One region of the Ensifer sp. Root127 genome, then DNA from elsewhere that is predicted to be linked to it. Evidence: riboswitches for the same ligand, from Rfam matches in the RefSeq annotation. Region 1 holds a riboswitch; each other region holds the start of a gene.
The links. Region 1 has a riboswitch for cobalamin ahead of metE (5-methyltetrahydropteroyltriglutamate--homocysteine S-methyltransferase). Riboswitches for the same ligand answer to the same signal wherever they lie in the genome.

Region 1 (3,270 bases):
CCATTGCCGCAATCGCCGCCATGATGTCGTTGAACTCCGAGTAGCACATGTGGGTGTGGATCTGGGTTTCGTCACCGACGCCGGAGGCGCTGATGCGGAAGCACTCGACCGCCCAGTCGAGATAGGCCTTTCGATCGGCCTGTCTCAGTGGCAGTCCCTCGCGCAGCGCCGGTTCGTCGATCTGGATCACGGCGATACCGGCCGTTTCCAGGTCGGTGACTTCGTCGCGCAGCGCCAGTGCGATCTGCCGGCATACGATCGACCGGGGCAGGTCGTCGCGCACGAACGACCATTGCAGCATCGTCACCGGGCCGGTGAGCATGCCCTTCATCGGCTTGTCCGTCAGCGACTGCGCATAGGTTGCCCAATCGACCGTCATCGGGTTCGGGCGCGAGACATCGCCGAAGATGATCGGCGGGCGTACGTAGCGCGAGCCGTAGCTCTGCACCCAACCGCTCTGAGTGAACCCATAGCCGGAGAGCTGCTCGCCGAAATACTGCACCATGTCGTTGCGCTCGAATTCGCCGTGCACCAGCACCTCGATGCCGATTTCCTCCTGCCAGCGCACGGCCTTCTCCGTCTCCTGGCGCAGGTAGGCGAGGTAGTCGACATAGCTGAGCTCGCCCTTGGCATGCAGCGATCGTGCCTGGCGCACCTCTGACGTCTGCGGGAAGGAGCCGATCGTCGTCGTCGGGAAGAGCGGCAGTGCCAGCCTGTCTTCCTGCCGCCGCCGGCGCGTTGCAAAACTCGATTGACGGCGGCTGTCTGCTGCCGTCAGGTTCTTCAAGCGTCCGGCAACGAGTGGATCGTGGACCTTGAGCGAGGTCAGCCGTGCCTCGACCGCAGCAATCGATTTTGCAAAGACCTGCTCGGGATTGGCCAGGCCCGGCTCGAATGCGCGGGCAAGCAGGCTGAGTTCGTCCAGCTTCTGCAGGGCGAAGGCAAGCCAGGAGACGAGCTCCGGATCGAGCGCTCGTTCGAGATCGAGGTCGATTGGCACATGCAGCAGCGAGCACGATGGTGCAAGCTCGATACGATCGCGGCCATGCGCCTCGATCAACGGCTGCAGCCGGCGGAAGAGGCCGGCAAGATCGGTACGCCACACATTGCGGCCATCGACGACGCCGAGCGACAGCACAAGCTGTGCCGGTACCGTCTGAAGTAGCAAGTCGAGCTGTTGCGGCGCCCGCACGAGGTCGACATGCAGCCCGGCAACCGGCAGCGAAAGGGCTGTCGGCATGTTGTCACTGACCGCGCCGAAATAGGTCGCGAGCATGATTTTCAACTGCGGAAGTTCCGAGGCGAACGTCTGGTAGGTCAGCGCCAGCGCCTGGCGTTCCCGCTCAGTGAGATCGAGCACCAGGCATGGCTCGTCGATCTGCACCCATTCGACGCCGGCTTCCCCAAGCTCGGTGAGAAGCTTCGTATAAACAGGCAGCAGCCGCTCGATCAGATTGATGGTGTCGAATCCGCCGGCAAGCGCCTTGCCCAGTTTCAGGAAGGTGACGGGGCCGAGGACGACAGGGCGGGTGACATGCCCGAGCGCCTTGGCTTCGAGGAAGGCGTCAAGCGGCGCATTGCTCGTCAGCTCGAAGCGCTGATCCTCCGCGAATTCCGGAACCATGTAGTGGTAGTTCGTGTCGAACCACTTGGTCATCTCCAGCGCCTGGTTGCCCCCGTCGGGCCCGCCATGCGTGCAACCGGACGCGCAGGCGGCAGTCGTCGAACCGCGCGCCATGGCGAAATAGGCGTCGAGGTCGACCGGGCCGCCCTTCCAGCCATAGGCCGGTGGCACCGCACCAACCAGCACTGATGTGTCGAGAACCTGGTCGTAAAGCGAGAAGTCGTTCGATGGAATGATCTGGATCCCACGTGCCTTTTGCGCGGCCCAGTTTTCGGCCCGCAGCCTGGCGGCGACGTCGAGCAGGTCCTGTCTCTCGATCTTGCCGGCCCAATAACGCTCCAGCGCGAACTTCAGTTCACGGTAGCTGCCGATACGTGGAAAGCCGAGATTGGCTGTCTTGATTGTCATTTCCTTACCCCGAAGGTTGTGGGCAAGGCTTTGAATGCGACGCATCCACGACCGAGACTGGCTCGCTCGTCAAGGCGACACATCGGACACCCCGCCCGTGGACGTTATCTATCGCGGCAGGTCTCCTGGCTTGCGGGTCAACACGAACCGTCCCGTCTTCCCGAGGCGTCTCCCTCAGTGACATCATTGGACGACCGCTCGCCGCTTACAGTTGCGGGGGCAGCTCCGGCATGAGCGCCTTGCAGCGCCGCACCGAATTCCCTCTTAGCTCCGGCCTGTCGTCAGACGAGCCGCAGAACCACGATTGTTCGACAATGCCCCGCAAAGTCGACGGCGTCAATCGTATAAAGAAATGTTTATGTCTTTATTTTCTCCATTCGGCCGAGGTCGAAAGCTTGTCGCGAGGGCGGCGACGCGACTTCATCATTTGGCGTCTGCGGCGAAAGGGCACCGCCCGGATCAGAGCCCGCTACGTGCTGCCACGGATCAGCAACATCGCCCGCGCGCGCCCGGATGCTGTCATTGTCTCGCGTCAGGCCGATGTCCCTCAGTTGGAACTCGCTGAATGTATCGATGGTCGTCGTGGCGTCGGCAGCTCTCTTGGCCGAAGTCCAGACGTGGAGGATGATCGATCGCAGTGCGCTAAGCATTGCTAACCCCTTCAGTTCTGTGGTGATGTGTTCGCGAGAAAATTGAGGATTTTGGTGGTTTCGCGCAAAGCGATTTCTCGCATGCTGCCATAAAGAATGCTTATCTCACTTCATGAGCAAGATTCCCCCCATGAGTGCGGTGCGCGCGTTCGAGGCCGCAGCCAGGCACTTGAGTTTCACCCGCGCGGCGCAGGAGCTCGGCATGACGCAAGCCGCTGTCAGCTATCAAATCCGACTGCTGGAGGACCGCACCGGCACGCCGCTGTTTGTCCGTCTGCCGCGGGAAGTGCGCTTGACGGCTGCCGGACGGCAGCTTGCGCCGAAGGTGACCGAGGCGCTCGATCTACTGGGTACGGCGTTCTCCGAGATTGCCGACAAGACCGAGCATCACCTGCACATCTCGGTACTGCCAACCGTCGTCTCAAGTTGGCTTGGTTCCAGGCTCGCCTCGTTTCAGACAGCCCATCCAAACATCAGCATTCGCGTGCACATGTCCACGGAGCTGATCGACTTCAAGCGCGATGCGATTGATCTCGTGGTGCGCAGCGGCAACGGCGACTGGTCGGGCAATGAAGTGTTTCCTCTTTT
Region 2 (3,270 bases), on a different contig from region 1:
GTGCGGTTGCAGGAATGGACGTTCGCCCGTGTTCCGGAACATGAAAACCCTAGCCGCGGCGACCTTGCCGCTGCTTCTGGTTCTTGCCGATCAGGCGCTGGCCTCCAGCGTGTGCGACCGCCTGAACACTCGGCTCGCCGAACTGCCCGCCGCCATCGAAACTACGGCCGATACCCGCGATTATGCGAGCGCGATTTCCCGACAGAACATCGAATTGCGCCGGGCGCGCAACGATCGCCGACGCGCCGGCTGCGGCACAGGCAGCGTCGTCGTCTTCAACGGCGGCGACCCGGATATCTGCACAGACATCAACAGTCTGATCGCCGAGATGGAAGACAATCTGCGCATCCTCAAATCGGAGCGCCAGCAGCTGATGTCAGGCGATGGAGACGATACGCGCCGGCGCATCCTCGCCGCCCTCGAGATCAACGGTTGCTATGGTGGCAGCGAGGAATTTGCGACCGCCGACCCGGACGAGCCGGAAACGTACCGCAACATCCTGCGCGATCTGCCGCCGGACGAAAGCTACGGACCAATGCTGCGGGACGGCGAAATGGGCACCTACCCGCCGGAAAGCGGCGTCTATTCCGGCACGCTTCGCACCATGTGCGTGCGCACTTGCGATGGCGCCTTCTTCCCGATCTCGTCCGAGGCAAGCCCTGTGGACTTCGCCCGCGACGAGCAGGCCTGCCGCGCCCGCTGCCCGGGTGCCGAAACAGAACTATTTTTCCACGACCTGGCGACCGAGGAGAGCGACCAGATGGTCTCCGCCTCGACGGGACGCCCCTATAAAGAACTGCCAAACGCCTTTGCCTATCGGACGCGCGGCGTCGGCAAGCCGGGCATTTGCGGTTGCCAGATTCCAAAGATCGCGACGACGCCCAAGGCTTCCAGTGGCAACACTGGCAACAGCGAATCGTCGATCATCGTCATCGAGGGCAAGAAGGAAGCGGCCGCCCCTACCGCCAAGGCGGCTGCGGAGGAGCGCCCCTACGATCCCGCCAAGAGCAAGGTGCGGGTCATCGGGCCGACGTTCCTTCCCCAGGAGGAAACGTCGATCGACCTTCGCCATCCGAAGGGTCCGGGCTACCAGCCGGTTCAGAGCAACTGATCGCAGCGTCTGCCTTTCGGCAGGTTCCCCAGCCTTCCTCGAACACCAGCTCCTCCAGCGGCAGCCGCTGGCGCCAGCCCTTAACCGCAAGTTCCGGCTCCTGGTAAAGGCGATCGACATATCCGAGGCAAAGCCAGGCGACGATCACGACATGATCGGGAATGCCGAGGATCGCCTTGATCTCATTTTCATGAAAGATACTGACCCAGCCGACACCAACGCCTTCGGCGCGCGCCGCAAGCCAGAGGTTCTGCACGGCACAGACGGTGGAATAGAGATCCATCTGCGGGTTATGGGTGCGCCCGAGAACGACCGCTCCACCGCGCGTGCGGTCGCAGGTGACGCAGATGCTCAAGGGTGCCTTGCGGATCCCCTCCAGCTTCAGGGAGCGGTATTTCGCTTGGCGGTCGCCATCGAACATCAATGCCGCTTCGTCGTTGGCGCGGGAAAAGGCCTGCCATACCCGCTCGCGGGTTTCGGCCTGCCGGACCACGACGAAATTCCACGGTTGCATGAAACCCACCGATGGCGCCCGGTGCGCAGCATTGAGCAGGCGCATCACCACATCGTCAGGCAAGGGTTCGGCCAGGAACTGATCCCGCACGTCCCGGCGCGTTTCGATGGCTCGATAGACGGCTTCGCGCTCGTCGGATGAAAAGGCCTCTGCAGCCGCAAGGCCGCCATTAGCGTCAGTCAGCATCGTTCGATCCCCAACAATGCACAACCTTCCGCCGTCCGCGCGGATATCGGTCTATCTTGCCAGGCCGGTCTTCTGACTTCGGATCAACCGGCCGCCTCACCTTCCCAGATCACATGAAGATCCAGTGGCAAGATCTTGAGCAAGCTCAAAATCCCTAGAGGCAGTCGTCCCCGTCACAGCGTTGGGCACGTTCCGGAATAACACCGGATTCCCGATTCTCCCGCGTTGCGGGCACCTGACGGCGTCATAAGGGCACAGCCCACAGGGAATGACAAGCAAGTCCGGCGTCGCTTGCCGGTCACTCCACAGGGCCTCGCGACAGCGTCAGATGTCAGAGCGGCGCGACCGGATGCGGCGAGCCGTCATAGCCGCCCCACACCGACTGGTCGAAGCAGATGACCGACCCCGTCATCAGGCCGGACTCATCCGACGAGAGATAGGCGCAGGCACGCGCGACTTCCTTGGGGTCGACAAGCCGACCGAAGGGTTGGCTGGCGGCCGCCTTTTCGAGCCAGTCGTCTGCCGCCCCATGAAATTCGCGCTGGATGCGGTCTTCCCCTTCGGACGCCATCCAGCCGATATTGAGGCCATTGACGCGAATGCGGTTGCGCAGCAGCGCATAGGAGGTGTTCTTGGTCAGCGTCTCCAGCGCCCCCTTCGACGAGCAATAGGCGGCGATAAACGGCTGACCGGCCATCGCCGACATCGAGCCAATATTGACGATGGTGCCCTGCGTGCCCTCCCGCCGCATCAGCTTTACCGCTTCCTGCATCAGGAAGAACGGTGCGCGCACATTGACAGCGAACATCCGGTCGAACAGTTCGGGGCTGGTGTCCAGGATGGTGCCGCGATCGGTGATCGCCGCCGCATTGACCAGCGCATCGACGCGCCCGAATGTGGCGTCGCAGGCGCTGACGACCTTGCGCGCGTCCTCGACCTTTTCGAGGTCTGCCTCGACATAAAGTACCTGCGCGCCGGTTGCCTTGCGGATCTGCTCGGCCTTCGCTTCGCCCTTGGCAACGTTGCGTCCACAGATGACGACACCTTTAGCCCCACGTTCCGCAAACAGGTTGGCGATCGTTGCGCCCAGCCCCTGCGTCCCGCCGGTGACGATGGCGATCTTGCCGTCGAGACGGCCATATTGCTCGGTCATGAAAGTCCTCCCAGAATTGAAAGTGAGATGAAAACAGGGCGACCGGCCCCCGCCGCAGAACGCCGGGGACCGGAAAGATCGATTCTGCCGTTCAGCTCAGCTTGCGCTGTGCCTGCTCGCCAAGCGCGCTTCTGAAATCCGCATCGCTCCACCTGCCTGCCAGCGCCTCATGCATCAGTTGCGCCTGGGTCTTCGGCGCGAGACCGCCCAGCGGCGGATCGCGATCGAGATTGGTCGGGAAGGAATAGCCCTCGGCACAGGACGCAATCGCATTGGCCGCCTCATCGGCCGAAAGCGTGCCGGATG
Region 3 (3,270 bases), on a different contig from region 1:
AGTGAGGTTGACGTCGTTGGAAACGGCGCGCTTCGGTGCTGAATCGAAGGTCACCTCGCGGTTGCAGCTCTTGACGGTCACGGGATAGGCGAGCGCCGGCGTTGCCGCCAGAACCAGCAGGGCAAAGGCGGAATGGGCAATGAAGGTCTTCATGAAATCAGTTCCTGTCGAGCAAGTGAAAAGGAAAAGCGTGCGCCGCTCGAAACGGCATTGTTGTGGGCAGTGGCGGTGACGCCGAAGGCGGCGGAAAGCGCTTGTGGGTTGAGCACGTCTTCGGGCGGGCCGAAGGCCGTCATGCGTCCCTCCGTCAGGATCGCCACATCGGTCGCGAACTCGGCTGCCAGGTTGATGTCGTGCAGCGTGGTGACGATCGTCAGCTGCAGCGTCTGCAACAACTCGAGAATTTCGAGCTGGTGGCGGATATCGAGATGGTTTGTCGGCTCGTCGAGAATGATGATGCGCGGCTGCTGGGCAAGCGCCCGGGCGATCAGCACCCGCTGCTTCTCGCCGCCCGAAAGCGTCGCGAATTGCCGCCCGGCAAGGTGGGTGAGATCGAGATGCTCGAGCGCGTGCGCAACCGTCTCGCGGTCCCTCGCGGTCCAGCCGCTCATGCCCTCACGCCGGGGGATGCGGCCCATCATCACCACGTCGCGCACGCTGAAGGGAAAGTCGCTCGGCATTTCCTGCAGCACGACGGCAATGATCTTTGCCGCCTCGCGCGCCGTCATCGCCCAGATGTCGACGCCATCGACCTCGATTGCGCCCGCTATCGGCTGGGCCGAGCGATAGAGGCAGCGCAGCAGCGAGGTCTTGCCGGCACCGTTCGGCCCGAGAATGGCAAGCCGGCTGCCGGGCGCAATGGCAAAGTCGATCTCGCGGACCAGCCGCAGGTCCGGGCGCGGTCCCCAATCCAGGGCGTGGACCCGAAGCCCGGCCCCTGTCGCGGTGCAGCTCATCGGCTCGTCCCTCCCCGCGCCATCATTGGAAATGCCAGCCGATGTCTTCGGAGACCAGCATCGCTGCCGGGATGCGCGCCAGCGTCTTGCCGTTGAGCCCGCGCGGCCTCTCGGCCGCCCGCGTCATGCCATCGCCCCTTCCGGCATAGGTGGTCGCGAACGAGACGAGATCATCGATATCCTCCTCGGGCGAGATATCGCCAAAGAGGTAGGTCGCCTTGCCGGTTGCCTGGAAAGCGATGGTGCAAGGCCTGGTACACGCGGCCATGCAGACCGTCCCAGTAATGGAGAAATCCCGGTCGAGCGGCTCGCCGAGCGCGGCAATACTGCGGTTCAGCCGCTGGATCAGATCCGCTCCCGGACGGCATGGGCCGCCGGTGAAACGGCAATCGGTGCAGACCGTTATCGTGTGCTGTCGGGAAACCGGATTGGCCATGTCTCTTCTCCTCCGGATTGGTCCGGAGAGAATGTGGCAACGCGGCATGATGACGGATGACCGTCGCGCAAAAACCAGTTCTTTTCCATCGGAACACCCCGTCCGTTGTGGTTGATCGGTTCGATGGCAGGTCTCCTGGCTCGCGGGTCGCGGCGCATCCACGTCTTCCCGGCTGATCGCCAGTGACATGGTGTGAATGCGCTTTCCGCTCACAGTTGCGGGGGCAGCCACGGTTTCGGCCCCATTTGGGTCGTCCGCTCCGTGTTCCCTTTTCAGCCGCTTCCGCATTGTCGCGGTTGCAGCACCATCAAAGCCTTCGTCGCACACTTCGGCGGAGGTGACAACCGCCGCGACAGCACGGCCTTGGCCTATCAACATGTCGCATTTTTTCATGCGCATTTGTTATGTGATAACATAACATTATTCAACACAAAAATATGTTGACCAACTCGCCCGCACCGACCAACGGGCGTATCCTTCGATGGCGCCTGTGTGGAAAAGGAGATCTGCCATGGCCGCCTATCTGATTGCGGATGTCGAGGTCACCGATGCCGCGGCCTTTGAAGAATACATACGGGAAGTGCCGGCAACGGAGGCGCGCTATGGTGGCCGATATTTGGGCGCTACCCGGGTGCTCGAGGGAGACTGGGAGCCGCACCGGCTCGTCATTGTCGAGTTCCCGGACATGCACTCCTTGCTCGAGTGGTACAACTCGCCGGCGTATCAACGCCTCAAGGCGATCCGAGAGCGCTGCGCCAAGACGCGGATCATGACGCTGGAAGGCGTTGCCACCTAAGCAGTCGGGCCGTCATTGTTCCAGCAGCTTCCGACGTTTACCGCAAAGGTGCGGCATTGGCATATCAACATGCGGCATATTTTCATATTCATCTGTTATGTAATATCATAATACAACACAAGCTAACGAATGATGCCTGCGACGCACATTGGCAGAGCACTTCTCACGCCATCAGGACGATCGATCGCGACTGTCAACCGGACCTATTAATCTGGCATCAGCGTTTGCCGGCGACGGTCATAAGACATTGCTCGACCAACGGACCGGCAACTCTGTGCTGGAAGCGATTTCAAGAGGCGTTGTCAGGCGATACTTCATCTGCCTGGGGTGCCTCATTCCGGTGCGGCGATACGAATGGGACGTGTCCCGACTGGAGCGCCGGTCGCCCGGTCGATGGTGACGGGATCGATCTCCGTTCCGGTCTCGGCGTCGAAGAACCGGGTTACCTCGCCCCCGCCGCGATGCTTGCGTCCCCACGCGCCGATGGCAAACAGAACCGGCAGGAAGTCTTGGCCAGCTTCGGTCAGGACATATTCGTCTCGTGGCGGACGATCGGAATAGCGGCGTTTCTCCAGCAGCCCCTCCTCCGTCAGCGCTGAAAGCCGCCCCGTCAGCATCGTCGGCGCGATACCAAGACTTTTGCGGAAATCATCGAAGCGGGTCAGGCCCGCATGGGCATCTCGCATGATCAGCATGCTCCAGGCATCCCCCACAAGCGCAAGGCTCCTGGCGATCAGGCATGGCTGGCTCGACAGATTTTTCATGTTAGTATCTTTTTGATAGTGACTAACTACTAATTTAATAGTAACTGAATGTTCAGCGATATTCCATGATAAAATGAAAGCACAAGCCGATGAGCAAGACAGAACGCGGCATTGCCCTGGTCACGGGCGCTTCCTCAGGCATTGGGTTGGTGACAGCACGAGCGCTGCGGCACGATGGCTACCGTGTCTTCGGTACCAGCCGAAAGCCGATGCCCGATACCCCGGACGGGATCACGATGCTGATCTGCGATGTAACCGATGACGCATCGGTGCAGACAACCGTCGACGAGGTTCTAAGTCGCGCAGGACGGATTGATC

Region 2: another riboswitch for cobalamin. It lies ahead of bluB (5,6-dimethylbenzimidazole synthase); the one in region 1 lies ahead of metE (5-methyltetrahydropteroyltriglutamate--homocysteine S-methyltransferase).
Region 3: another riboswitch for cobalamin. It lies ahead of ASD03_RS15220 (DUF1636 domain-containing protein); the one in region 1 lies ahead of metE (5-methyltetrahydropteroyltriglutamate--homocysteine S-methyltransferase).

Annotation. Positions count from the first base shown of each region.
Region 1 is NZ_LMDX01000054.1:396,620-399,889, reverse strand. It holds gene metE (5-methyltetrahydropteroyltriglutamate--homocysteine S-methyltransferase) at 1-2,032, opposite strand, end outside; cobalamin riboswitch at 2,130-2,350, opposite strand; gene ASD03_RS36975 (hypothetical protein) at 2,389-2,682, opposite strand; gene ASD03_RS36970 (LysR substrate-binding domain-containing protein) at 2,813-3,270, shown strand, end outside.
Region 2 is NZ_LMDX01000012.1:364,086-367,355, reverse strand. It holds gene ASD03_RS16360 (DUF2865 domain-containing protein) at 41-1,111, shown strand; gene bluB (5,6-dimethylbenzimidazole synthase) at 1,020-1,811, opposite strand; cobalamin riboswitch at 1,856-2,065, opposite strand; gene ASD03_RS16350 (SDR family oxidoreductase) at 2,143-2,964, opposite strand; gene ASD03_RS16345 (phytanoyl-CoA dioxygenase family protein) at 3,056-3,270, opposite strand, start outside.
Region 3 is NZ_LMDX01000012.1:130,044-133,313, reverse strand. It holds gene ASD03_RS15230 (ABC transporter substrate-binding protein) at 1-153, opposite strand, end outside; gene ASD03_RS15225 (ABC transporter ATP-binding protein) at 150-956, opposite strand; gene ASD03_RS15220 (DUF1636 domain-containing protein) at 979-1,392, opposite strand; cobalamin riboswitch at 1,500-1,716, opposite strand; gene ASD03_RS15215 (DUF1330 domain-containing protein) at 1,904-2,188, shown strand; gene ASD03_RS15210 (helix-turn-helix domain-containing protein) at 2,521-2,952, opposite strand; gene ASD03_RS15205 (oxidoreductase) at 3,042-3,270, shown strand, end outside.